DNA from 2 places in the Vibrio sp. JZG10 genome. Region 1 is predicted to be linked to the other one. Evidence: predicted binding sites of a transcription regulator. Region 1 holds the regulator's gene; the other holds the start of a gene.

Region 1 (5,110 bases):
TATGAGTTTTGCTGACTCGGTGTTGGCCTTACTTTATTCATAACCCATTTAGTGATGATTGGAAACAGCCCCAGTAACGCAAAAGAGGCCAATACCGCAGGTGAAATAATGCCTGACAGGCTTTCAATTGTTGCTAGCTGAGTACCGGCGTTTAAGTAAACTGCAGTGCCTGGCAACATACCTACTTGGCTAGTAAGGTAAAATCGACCTACAGACATTGGCGTTAAGCCCATCAACAAGTTGATAAGAAAGAAAGGGAATACCGGAATGAGACGCAAGGAAAATAGATAAAATGCACCGTCCTTTTCGACACCTTGGTTAATTGCGATTAACTTATTGCCGAACTTGTTTTGTACCCAGTCACGCAGCAAATATCGGCTGCTTAAAAATGCTAGCGTTGCACCCACAGTACTGGCGAAAGAAACCAGTAATAAGCTCGTCCAAAAACCAAATAGAGCCGCACCAAGTAATGTAACCACAGCAGCACCAGGAATAGAAAAAGCGGTAATTGCAATGTAGGCAAAAAAGTAAATAGCTGCCGAAAAAACAAAGTTCTGATCGATGTATGTGGTCAGCGCTTCTTGTTGGGCTTTTGCATTTTCCAACGTTAAATACTGACTAAAGTTAACGCCTAAAAAGATAATGATCGCGACCAGTATTAGGCCTAATATCAGTTTCTTATTCATATTTATGATTCCAATTTGGGATATATGTAATAAGACAGAAGGAAAGTCGAAAAAATTTCACAAAAAAACCGCAGATTAGACTGCGGTTTTACAAGATAGTTTTTAAGGCCGACTTTTATTGGAGGCCGTTCATCAACTCATCTCGGCGAGCTTGAGGTACAACGCTCCAATGAGTACCGTTAATAGCCCCTTCTAGTGCCCATAACAGCTCAATGTTGACGGTTGCAGAGTGCGTATCTCTTATCGCTTTATAAGCGTTAAGTGCACCTTCCTCTTCCAGTTTTTCTACTGACTCAATGCCTGCTTTTTTCAGCATGCGTTCAGTCGCCAGTCGTAAGTTAGGCAAATCTTTTAAGCGATTAGGCTTTGTAGTTGCCTGCTGTTCTTTTTCAAGCTTTGCCTTTTTCAACGATTGGTTAGCTACTTCGATTAAGCGTTCGCTAGACTCCCATAAATCGTTGGAAATTGCGTAGTACTTTGTAACGACTGGGAAGCCACGTTTTTTATAAACGTAAGGCTTTAGCCCTTGTTTCTCGAAGTCAGATGAAGTTTGTTGGTCTGCTCTTATATGAAGCTGATTATTTACAACTAGTGCAAACATTGTTTCATCAGCGAATAGTCCGAAGCCACCAAACATTGAGCGCGACTTGATATTACCAAGTGCCTCAAATAGCTTCATAGAGTCTTTGAGTATCGGTTTATCCATGTTTTGTTATCTCGGTGTAATTAATATTACGCCACCAAAAGTCAGGTCCGAGAGAGTAGCAAACATGCGCAAAAGCAATGTCATTACAGGGTAAAGTCATCGCTTGCACACTTGCCATCGGTAACCCCGCTACCTTCCATATAGTACTATGGTTCAGGCCGGAGGCTTTGCGTCCCACCCTTTCGAATGGTTTGCCCTGTGCGTGACAGAGTGAGCATACTTCGTATATTGAATTAACATCACGTTTTACCCGTAAAAGTGTGATTTTGGTTCAATAAAAAGTGTCGACAAGCGCATGTTTGTGCATATTTGAGAATAAGGCGGGATGATCTCGAGGTTGTGAGGGAGTGTGATTTACCTACATATAAAACAGAGACTTAGAGATTCGAGGCTTTTTGTCTAACAAACCTAAGTCAGGGAAAAGTTATTTAGAGATAAAAAATAAGCGCCCTTTTAGAGCGCTTATTTGACATCGTTATATTTGGCGAATTTTAGTTCATTTTCTTCACGGTGTTTCGAATTACAAGCTCAGGTCGCATTTCGAAAATTCGCTTTTCGTGTTCTTTATCTTTGATTCGCTCAAGTAGGATCTCGAACGCATTTTTACCCACACGACGTTTAGGTTGGTGGATAGTTGTTAACGGTGGAGAGAAGTATTCCGCAAGCTCGATGTTGTCGTAGCCGATCACTGAAATATCATCAGGAACTTTGATGCCGTTTTGTTGTAGGCGGCTCATTAGGCCCAGAGCCATTGTGTCGTTAAAGCAGAATACCGCTGTCGGACGTTTGTCCATTGCTGTAATTTTATCTGCGACTAATACGGCCGTATCACATTCAAAGTTACCTTCAAGGATCCAATCTTCATTTACAGTTAGGTTTGCTTCGCTCATCGCGCGACGGAAACCTGCAATGCGCTCTTGGCAAGCAAGTTTTTCAAAGTGACCGCTTAGACAAGCAATATCAGTATGGCCATTGTCGATCAGATGTTTGGTTGCGATGTAGCCACCTTCTTCTGAGTTATCCATGATCTTGTCCGCTTGTGAGCTTTCTGGACCCCAATCCATGACCACTTTAGGAATGTCGGCATGACGGTCAAGCATCTCTTTAAGCTCTTCGGTTAAGTCAGAACACATCACTAGGATGCCATCAACACGTTTTTCAGCCAGCATACGGATGTAATCGCGTTGTTTTTCGTAAATCCCACCCGTATTACACAGAATCAGAGTGTAGCCTTGGCGGTAACAGTAGCTCTCAACCCCGTCAATCACTTCTGAGAAGAATAGGTTGGTTGACTGCGTTACTAACATGCCAATCGTACGAGTTGAGTTGCACTTTAGGCTGCGTGCAACAGCACTTGGCGCGTAATTCAACTCGTCCACGGCTTTCATTACTTTTTCTTGCGTTGCTTCTGCAACGAAACGCGTTTTATTGATAACGTGCGAAACTGTCGTAGTGGAAACGCCGGCTAAGCGAGCAACGTCTTTTATAGTGGCCATAAATGGTGTCCTGTATCGAGCTACTGAAATATGTCGTGTTGGATGTACCTGATGCTCTAATGGTTTACACCCAGCAATCTAAGGTTGGCGCTAAGTGTTTCGGCAGCGGTTGGTCCAAGCACGACAAAAGGGTACGTAGCAGCATCGGTCGATGAATTTTATCTTTTTTCTATCTGATTAGAAATTGCCATCAACCTGTTAAAAAACACAAAAACCGCTATATTTCAGCGGTTTACATATAAATCATATTTAATCGTTTGCGCTCACATTTTAGCCCTATGTGGACTGACTAGCAATGTTTTCAGCAAGAGATTTGTGTATTTGAAGTCACATTTTGACTGCTAAATAACCAAGCGTCTTTGAGCTAAGTTAAGGCAAACGAATAATATACCCAACTTACTTACATTCAGTTATTTCAGGTATACAGGAAGCCCGATAGGCGGGCTCCTTAAAAATAGGCGGCAATTATTCACCAAGAAGGTAAGCGCTGTCTAGTTTACAAAATGCAACTAATAGTTTCGCGACGCTCGAGTAGAACCCAAATTCGTCGAATTGTTTACATTTGTCTGCAAACTGAGGTAACCAAGACATCAACTGTTGCTGGATAAAGTCGTTTTGTTTAACGAAGGCTTCTTCCATGTGTTTTTCTTGCTCAAGTTCGTTTGAGCGGATGATCATGTTGCCGAGAAAGTCTAGTTCAACGGCTAAGTGGTCCGCTGGCTCTTTTAGATTTTCATCTACTTGAACGCCAAATTCTGCCATCAACTTTTCCATTTCCTCGGCGGGCTTGTCATTCAGCAAACCTGATTCACCGATGTACATCGATGCGTAAGGAAGAGCGCCGTATTTTTCTGTCTTCAAAAACAGTTCACAAAAGTCAGCAGCAAGCTCCAATTGAGCGTCTTCACGATCTTGCAATCGGTTTAGCGCATCAACTAGGCTATCAACGGCTGGTTTCAGCGACTCATTTTCACCTAAACCTGCTAGAAAACTGCGAATTTCAACACTGTGGTAGGCTTCCAGCTCTTTCTCTGTTAGCTCTTTTGCGAACAAGCTCGAAAACCACCAGTAAATTTCAGCGCGTTTTTCATTAAAAGCTTTCACTTCTTGCATCTTGGGCTCCTGAATGATGCTTCAAGTTGTGCATCACAAAGTCAATTAGGGATATCCCCTAAGTGTAATCAATTAAAATGAATAGCAGTAACTATAATTATTATGTTTTATGGTCAAAAATTAACGTTTATTAATAGCGATGGGTAAGCTTGTTTTGAATCAATAAAAACGCTAAATCTTGCTTTTTAATGTATCTATGACTAGAAATGTTACTAGTTATGAATAGAATACGTCTTGGATAATAAGAAGACAGAAAAGTGGTGTAAATGAGCTATCACGTATTAGTCGTAGAAGATGATGTTGTAACTCGTAGTAAGCTTGCGGGATATTTCCAAAATGAGGGTTACCAAGTCAGCGAAGCAGAGAGTGGCGCAGAAATGCGTGAGGTCCTGCAAGCGGGTGATGTAGACCTAATCATGCTGGATATCAACCTGCCGGGTGAAGACGGCCTGATGCTTACTCGTGAATTACGTAGCCAATCGGATATTGGTATCATATTAGTAACAGGACGCACGGATAGCATTGATAAAATCGTAGGCCTAGAAATGGGCGCTGACGATTATGTGACAAAACCTTTTGAACTGAGGGAATTGTTGGTTCGCGTTAAAAACTTGCTGTGGCGTATTTCAGCAGCGCGTAGCGGTAGCGCGAAAGCGAACGAAACCAGTGAAGAACATATTGTACGTTTTGGAGAGTGGACATTCGACATTCAACGTCGTGCGCTGAGCCGTAACGGCGAACCCGTAAAATTGACCAAAGCAGAATACGAACTTTTGGTGGCGTTATCGTCTTACCCTAACCAGGTGTTAAGTCGCGAGCGTATTTTGAATATGATCAGCCACCGAGTTGATGCTCCCAATGATCGTACTATTGATGTTCTTATTCGACGTATGCGCGCAAAAATGGAGTTTGATCCAAAGAACCCACAAATTTTTGTGACGGTGCACGGCGAAGGCTATATGTTTGCTGGTGATTAAACTGAACAAACCTAAGTCTTAAAAAAGAAAAAGGAGAGCTTCGGCTCTCCTTTTTTGTGGTTTCAAGATAGTACTACTTTGCTTCAACCATTGGTGTTTGGCCGACAGTATCACGCAACCTTTGCCAAATGC
Region 2 (5,110 bases), on a different contig from region 1:
CCAGTAGCAATCCTTATCAACGCGCCCTTTACTGCCACAAAATTGATAAGCATAAACGGATTCCGTATCAATCAGCTTAGGTATAATGTCTTTTCCGAAGTCATGACTTGATGAATCGAGTTTTGAGTCGTCTTCGAGTGCTTCTTTTAAAACATCCATATCAAAGATATAGATCCCCATGGAAACGAGGCTTCTGGTTTTGCTTCCTGGAAGGGTAGGTGGGCATTCTGGTTTTTCTATAAATGAAGTAACTAGACCGTTTTCTGCGGTGCCCATTACGCCGAATGCTGAAGCATCCTCTACGGGAACATCCATACAGGCAACGGTGAGCTTAGCACCTTTCTCTTTATGCTCTTCAAGCATTGCGGCGTAGTCCATTCGATAGATATGATCGCCGGATAACACAACCACATACTTCGCGTCATTGCGCGATAGTAACCACATGTTGTGATAAATCGCATCAGCGGTTCCTTCATACCATGCACCACCTTTGCGCATTTGAGGTGGAACCGCAGTAATGTACTCGCCAAGCTCTGGATTGAATATCGACCAACCATCTCGCAAGTGTTTTTGAAGTGAATGAGATTTGTATTGGGTCAAAACAAGGATTTTACGTAAACCTGAGTGTAAACAGTTGGTTAGTGTGAAATCTATAATTCTATACTTTCCGCCAAAAGGTACTGCTGGCTTGGTTCTATCATCGGTGAGTGGGCTGAGTCTAGACCCCATCCCTCCTGCTAAAATTACGGCGAGTGCGTCTTCCATATTGTTCCCTTTCCCTTTTTTGCATGCATCAAAACGGTGCTAACCAGGAGGAAGTGGTGTACAGCGCAGAGGTTTTGAAAGTGCATGTGCTGATGTGTTTACTACTGCAAACTTTAGTACAAGATTCGAGCCATAGAATATCTCTTTAAAAATCAAAGGAGTTAAAAGTTCATCGCAAGGCAATTGCACCACATTGGTGAAGTGCTAAGTAGGCCGTGCATCAAATTGGCGCAAAATTATAGGGAAGGGGAGAAAATAAGTATGGATTTACAATGTAAAGTGACGATAAAACAGTAAGATAAAGATAATCAAGCACGCCTCTTCGTCTGTTCAAAGTGAGTGGATATAGAAGTAAACCACTCACTCTTTAAACGTGCTTCCTTTATAGTCAACTATACGTTGACGTTACACTAAGAGAGACCGACGATATTTCCTTCATCATCAAGGTCTAAATTCATAAATGCAGGTTTATCAGGCAAACCTGGCATCGTCATCACCGTGCCTGATAACGCATACACAAACCCAGCGCCAGCACACAGACGTAACTCGCGGATAGGGACGGTAAAACCTGTCGGCGCACCTTTGACAGCGGAATCTGTTGTTATCGATAGTGGAGTTTTCGCTATGCAAACCGCTAAGTTGTTAAAACCTAGATTTTCAAAATGGTTGAGCTGTTCAGTAGCAAGAGAACTCATTTCTATATTGGCGGCACCATAGCCAGCTTCACACACAGCCATAAGTTTTTCGTGTAACGATTGTTCTTTACTGTATAAAGGACGAAACTCTGTAGGCTGGGTACAAGCGTCAATAACATGTTGAGCTAACTGAGTAGTGCCTTGCCCGCCTTGCGCAAAAGCGGTGCTGATAGCGACTTTAACTTCCGGATTAAATTTCTGAACCAGCTCTTCAAGTATTTTAAGCTCTTTCTCACAATCTTGCGGAAACTGGTTAATAGCGACAACAGCTGGAATGCCATATTTATGGACGTTATTAATGTGCCATTTTAAGTTTTCAAATCCCGCTTCCAATGCTGCTTGGTCTGGATTAAAAATGGAATCTGGAATGGCCATACCTGGTCGTAAATCGTAGTGTCCAGAATTTGCTTTGAGGCCGCGTAATGTCGCTACTATCACTACACAATCTGGCACCTTGCTGGCGGCGGCAGCTTTAATGTTACACGCTTTCTCAAATCCCATGTCCGAACCAAACCCCGCCTCTGTTACGGTGTAACTTGATAGCTTTAGCGCGATGTCGTCGGCAATAATGGATGAATTTCCATGGGCGATGTTCGCAAACGGGCCTGCGTGAATCAACGTAGGAACACCTTCCAGAGTTTGCATCAGTGTCGGTGCAATGGCCTCTTTTAATGTCACTGCCATTGCTCCTGCAACTTGCAGATCCTCCGTGGTTACGGGGTTTCCGTTCAAATCGTACGCTACGACAATTTTCCCGATACGCTGACGTAAATCTTTCAAATCTTTAGCCAGTGCAATGATAGCCATTAACTCAGACGCGGCAGAAATATCGAACCCTTCGTCGCGTTCGTATCCATTGATGATTTTTCCTGGCTCATTTAACCCAATTTTGACGTTACGTAGTGCACGATCATTATGGTCCATTACTCGTTTCCAAGTAATGCTTGCCGTATCGATTCTAAGTGCCTTTAATCCAGTACGTGCTTCAAAGGCATCATAGCCTTCACGCTGTTCATGATACAAGCGAGCATCAAGAGCGGCTGAAGCTAGATTATGCGCTGCCGTCACCGCATGGATATCACCAGTAAGGTGTAAGTTCAGTTCTTCCATTGGAGCAACTTGGGAATAACCACCGCCAGCAGCACCGCCTTTAATACCGAATACAGGCCCCATAGAAGGTTGTCTAATACATGCGATAACGGATTGTCTAAGCTTAGCTAAACCTTGTGCCAGTCCGACAGTTGTAACGGTTTTTCCTTCGCCAAGTGGGGTAGGAGTGATCGCAGTAACAAGCACAAGCTTACCGTTATCATTCTCTTTGAGCCGCTCCAAACATTTTGGATGGACTTTGGCTTTGTGCTTCCCGTGAGTGTCATATTCTTCGGGTAGTAACCCTACTTTTTCCGCAATAACATCAATAGAAGAAAGTGGTGTGTTTCGGCAAATTTCAATATCTGACTGCATGGATAATCCCTAAAGTGACTCGCAGGTAGTGTTGAAAAACAATCTGAGTTGGAGCAAGTATTATTGTTGGGCAAACGTTTGCTCGGTGATGGTACGGTTTCGATTCGGTATGTAAAGAGTTTACTGCTCTATACTGTGCTACATACTAACAAAATCTACTATTTACTGCGCCAGATCAAAACAAAAAGGCCACCAAATGGTGACCTTGATGTATTTTTAGCTTTAAAGCTGTGATCTTAACGATCCCAGTAAGTTTCTTCTAAGCTATCTTCTCGTTCAGGAAGTGCTCGCGATAGGCGAGGAGAGTGTTGCGTCAACACTTCATAGCTTACTCGGTTTGCATATTTACAGATCTGAGAAAGTGATGAGTAAGTCAAACAGCGTACTTCGTGCTTTTCTGAGTTAGGCACTTCTTTTTGATGGAAAGAGTTTGCAGCCATATCATGCAGTAAAGCAGAAAGCGCCGCATCACCTGCGCCGTTGGTGTTCTTAATCTCTAGTGGACCACCTAGGTAAGGACCAATGTAAGAGTATACCTTCATTGGCTTCTCACAATCTCCTTTACGCATCGCACGACTAAATTCGTATTGGTTAAAGGCTTCAATTGAGCCTTCAAGAATGTCGTGTGTGGTTTCTCGTTTTACTTTTTCGTCGGTGTAACCTGCCATGTATAGGCCATTTGGCCCTGCAGTACATAGAACAAGATCGACCCACTCAAGTGCTTTATCAGCAGCCGCTAGCGGTTCTGTCTCGCCTGTTAATGCGGCGCCTTCTTCTTCATTCATTGCAACAACAGATATGTTCTCGCGAATGTACTCTTGCCACCACTGCGCGTTACCTTCGATAACGTACTTTGTGCCTAAAGTCAGTACAACAGGGACATCGTGCTTCTTGGCAAAGTCGATCGCTTTTTGGACCGCTTTCGGCATTGGATCCTCTTCTTTACCGCGCATTAGGTAAGAAGAAACAACCAGAGCTGATGCTTTCTCAAAGATCTCTTCAGGAATGCTTTCCGGAAGTAGTTGGTTCATGTGACCTTCATTGATAGCAAATGTGCGTTCGCCATCTTGAGAAATCAGGGTATAACAACGACCAATAGGACCATCTACCGTTTGTAGGTGGTTGAGGTTCATGCGTGAAGAGGTGCGGCAAAGGTAACGGTAAGCAAAAGAACCAACTTGAATGTTCTTGGACATCACACCGAGCAAAACGGATTTGCTATCCGCCAATACTGAGTAATTGTGGAGCGTGTTGCCAATCGTGTCACCTGGGTATTGGTGTGTGATTAGGCCTTGCTCAACCAGTTCTTCGTAAAGTGCATCTGCTTTGCTTTCTTCAAGAACGAGTGAATGTCCTTTACTTAGGTTGTATTTTTCTAAAAACGCATCATCTACACGCGCTTCGATATCTACGATGGTTTGACCGACACCAACAATAGTTGGGCGATATAGCTTAGGCGCTTGTCGGATTTGGTTTACTAATGGATCTCGAGCGTGAGTTGGGAAGTAGTGTTTAGATTTACGCTGACCAGGAAACTTCATGCTTGTTCTTGAGTGAGAAAAAAAAAGAGGCGGGATTGTATCACAAAAAAATGAAAATCGTGGCGTTTTATTACAAAGAAGTTTGCCCGCTGAAAAAATCAGCGAGCTGGAGAAATTGCGACCAAGATAGCCTAAATTACTGATGCTTATAGTACTGCAATTGGTCGCTTTTCAGATTGTTGATCGGTTATTCTCTTTAACAACGAGCTTGGAGCTACTCAAAATTAGCTGCGTTACTTTTTCACTTCAGTTGGCTCAACGTAAGCCTTGGTGCCCCAAAGTGGAACCGTCGATAGGCTGTGCTTAAAGCTACCGTCTGTCTCTTTTGTTGTGTAAGACAGGTAGAGTAAGGTTTGGTTGTCTGCATCATAAATTCGGCGAACCTTCATTGTTTTGAAGAAAATACTTTTTGACTTCTTAAATACAATTTCGCCAGACTTACTTTTATCTATTTTTGCAATCATTTCCGGCGTGATTTCGCCAGTCTGACGACATGATATTGAGCTGTCACTTGGATCCGCTAAGCTAAAATCGGCTTCGATAGAAGCTATATGACACGTTACCCCCGTGACTACCTCGTCTTTTAATTCACCTACTTTGATGTCTTTCAAAGTAAACCAACCGAGTCCTACATCAGCAACATCG

The links. The regulator PurR, encoded in region 1, represses purine synthesis genes. The targets are predictions, from matches to a motif close to TNANGNAAACGTTTNCNTNA.
Region 2: the regulator PurR is predicted to act here: its motif matches at 2,991-3,010, upstream of ACWYVB_RS04010 (formate--tetrahydrofolate ligase).

The regions. Positions count from the first base shown of each region.
Region 1 covers NZ_JBSUGE010000001.1:561,731-566,840, reverse strand. Annotated here, with positions in the region: gene ACWYVB_RS02570 (TVP38/TMEM64 family protein) at 1-686, opposite strand, end outside; gene ACWYVB_RS02565 (TfoX/Sxy family DNA transformation protein) at 802-1,392, opposite strand; cyclic di-GMP riboswitch class I at 1,509-1,598, opposite strand; gene purR (HTH-type transcriptional repressor PurR) at 1,884-2,888, opposite strand; gene torD (molecular chaperone TorD) at 3,354-4,001, opposite strand; gene torR (two-component system response regulator TorR) at 4,268-4,978, shown strand; gene elyC (envelope biogenesis factor ElyC) at 5,052-5,110, opposite strand, start outside.
Region 2 covers NZ_JBSUGE010000002.1:325,440-330,549, reverse strand. Annotated here, with positions in the region: gene glgC (glucose-1-phosphate adenylyltransferase) at 1-765, opposite strand, end outside; gene ACWYVB_RS04010 (formate--tetrahydrofolate ligase) at 1,176-2,924, opposite strand; gene ACWYVB_RS04005 (inosine/guanosine kinase) at 3,161-4,465, opposite strand; gene ACWYVB_RS04000 (CreA family protein) at 4,699-5,110, opposite strand, start outside.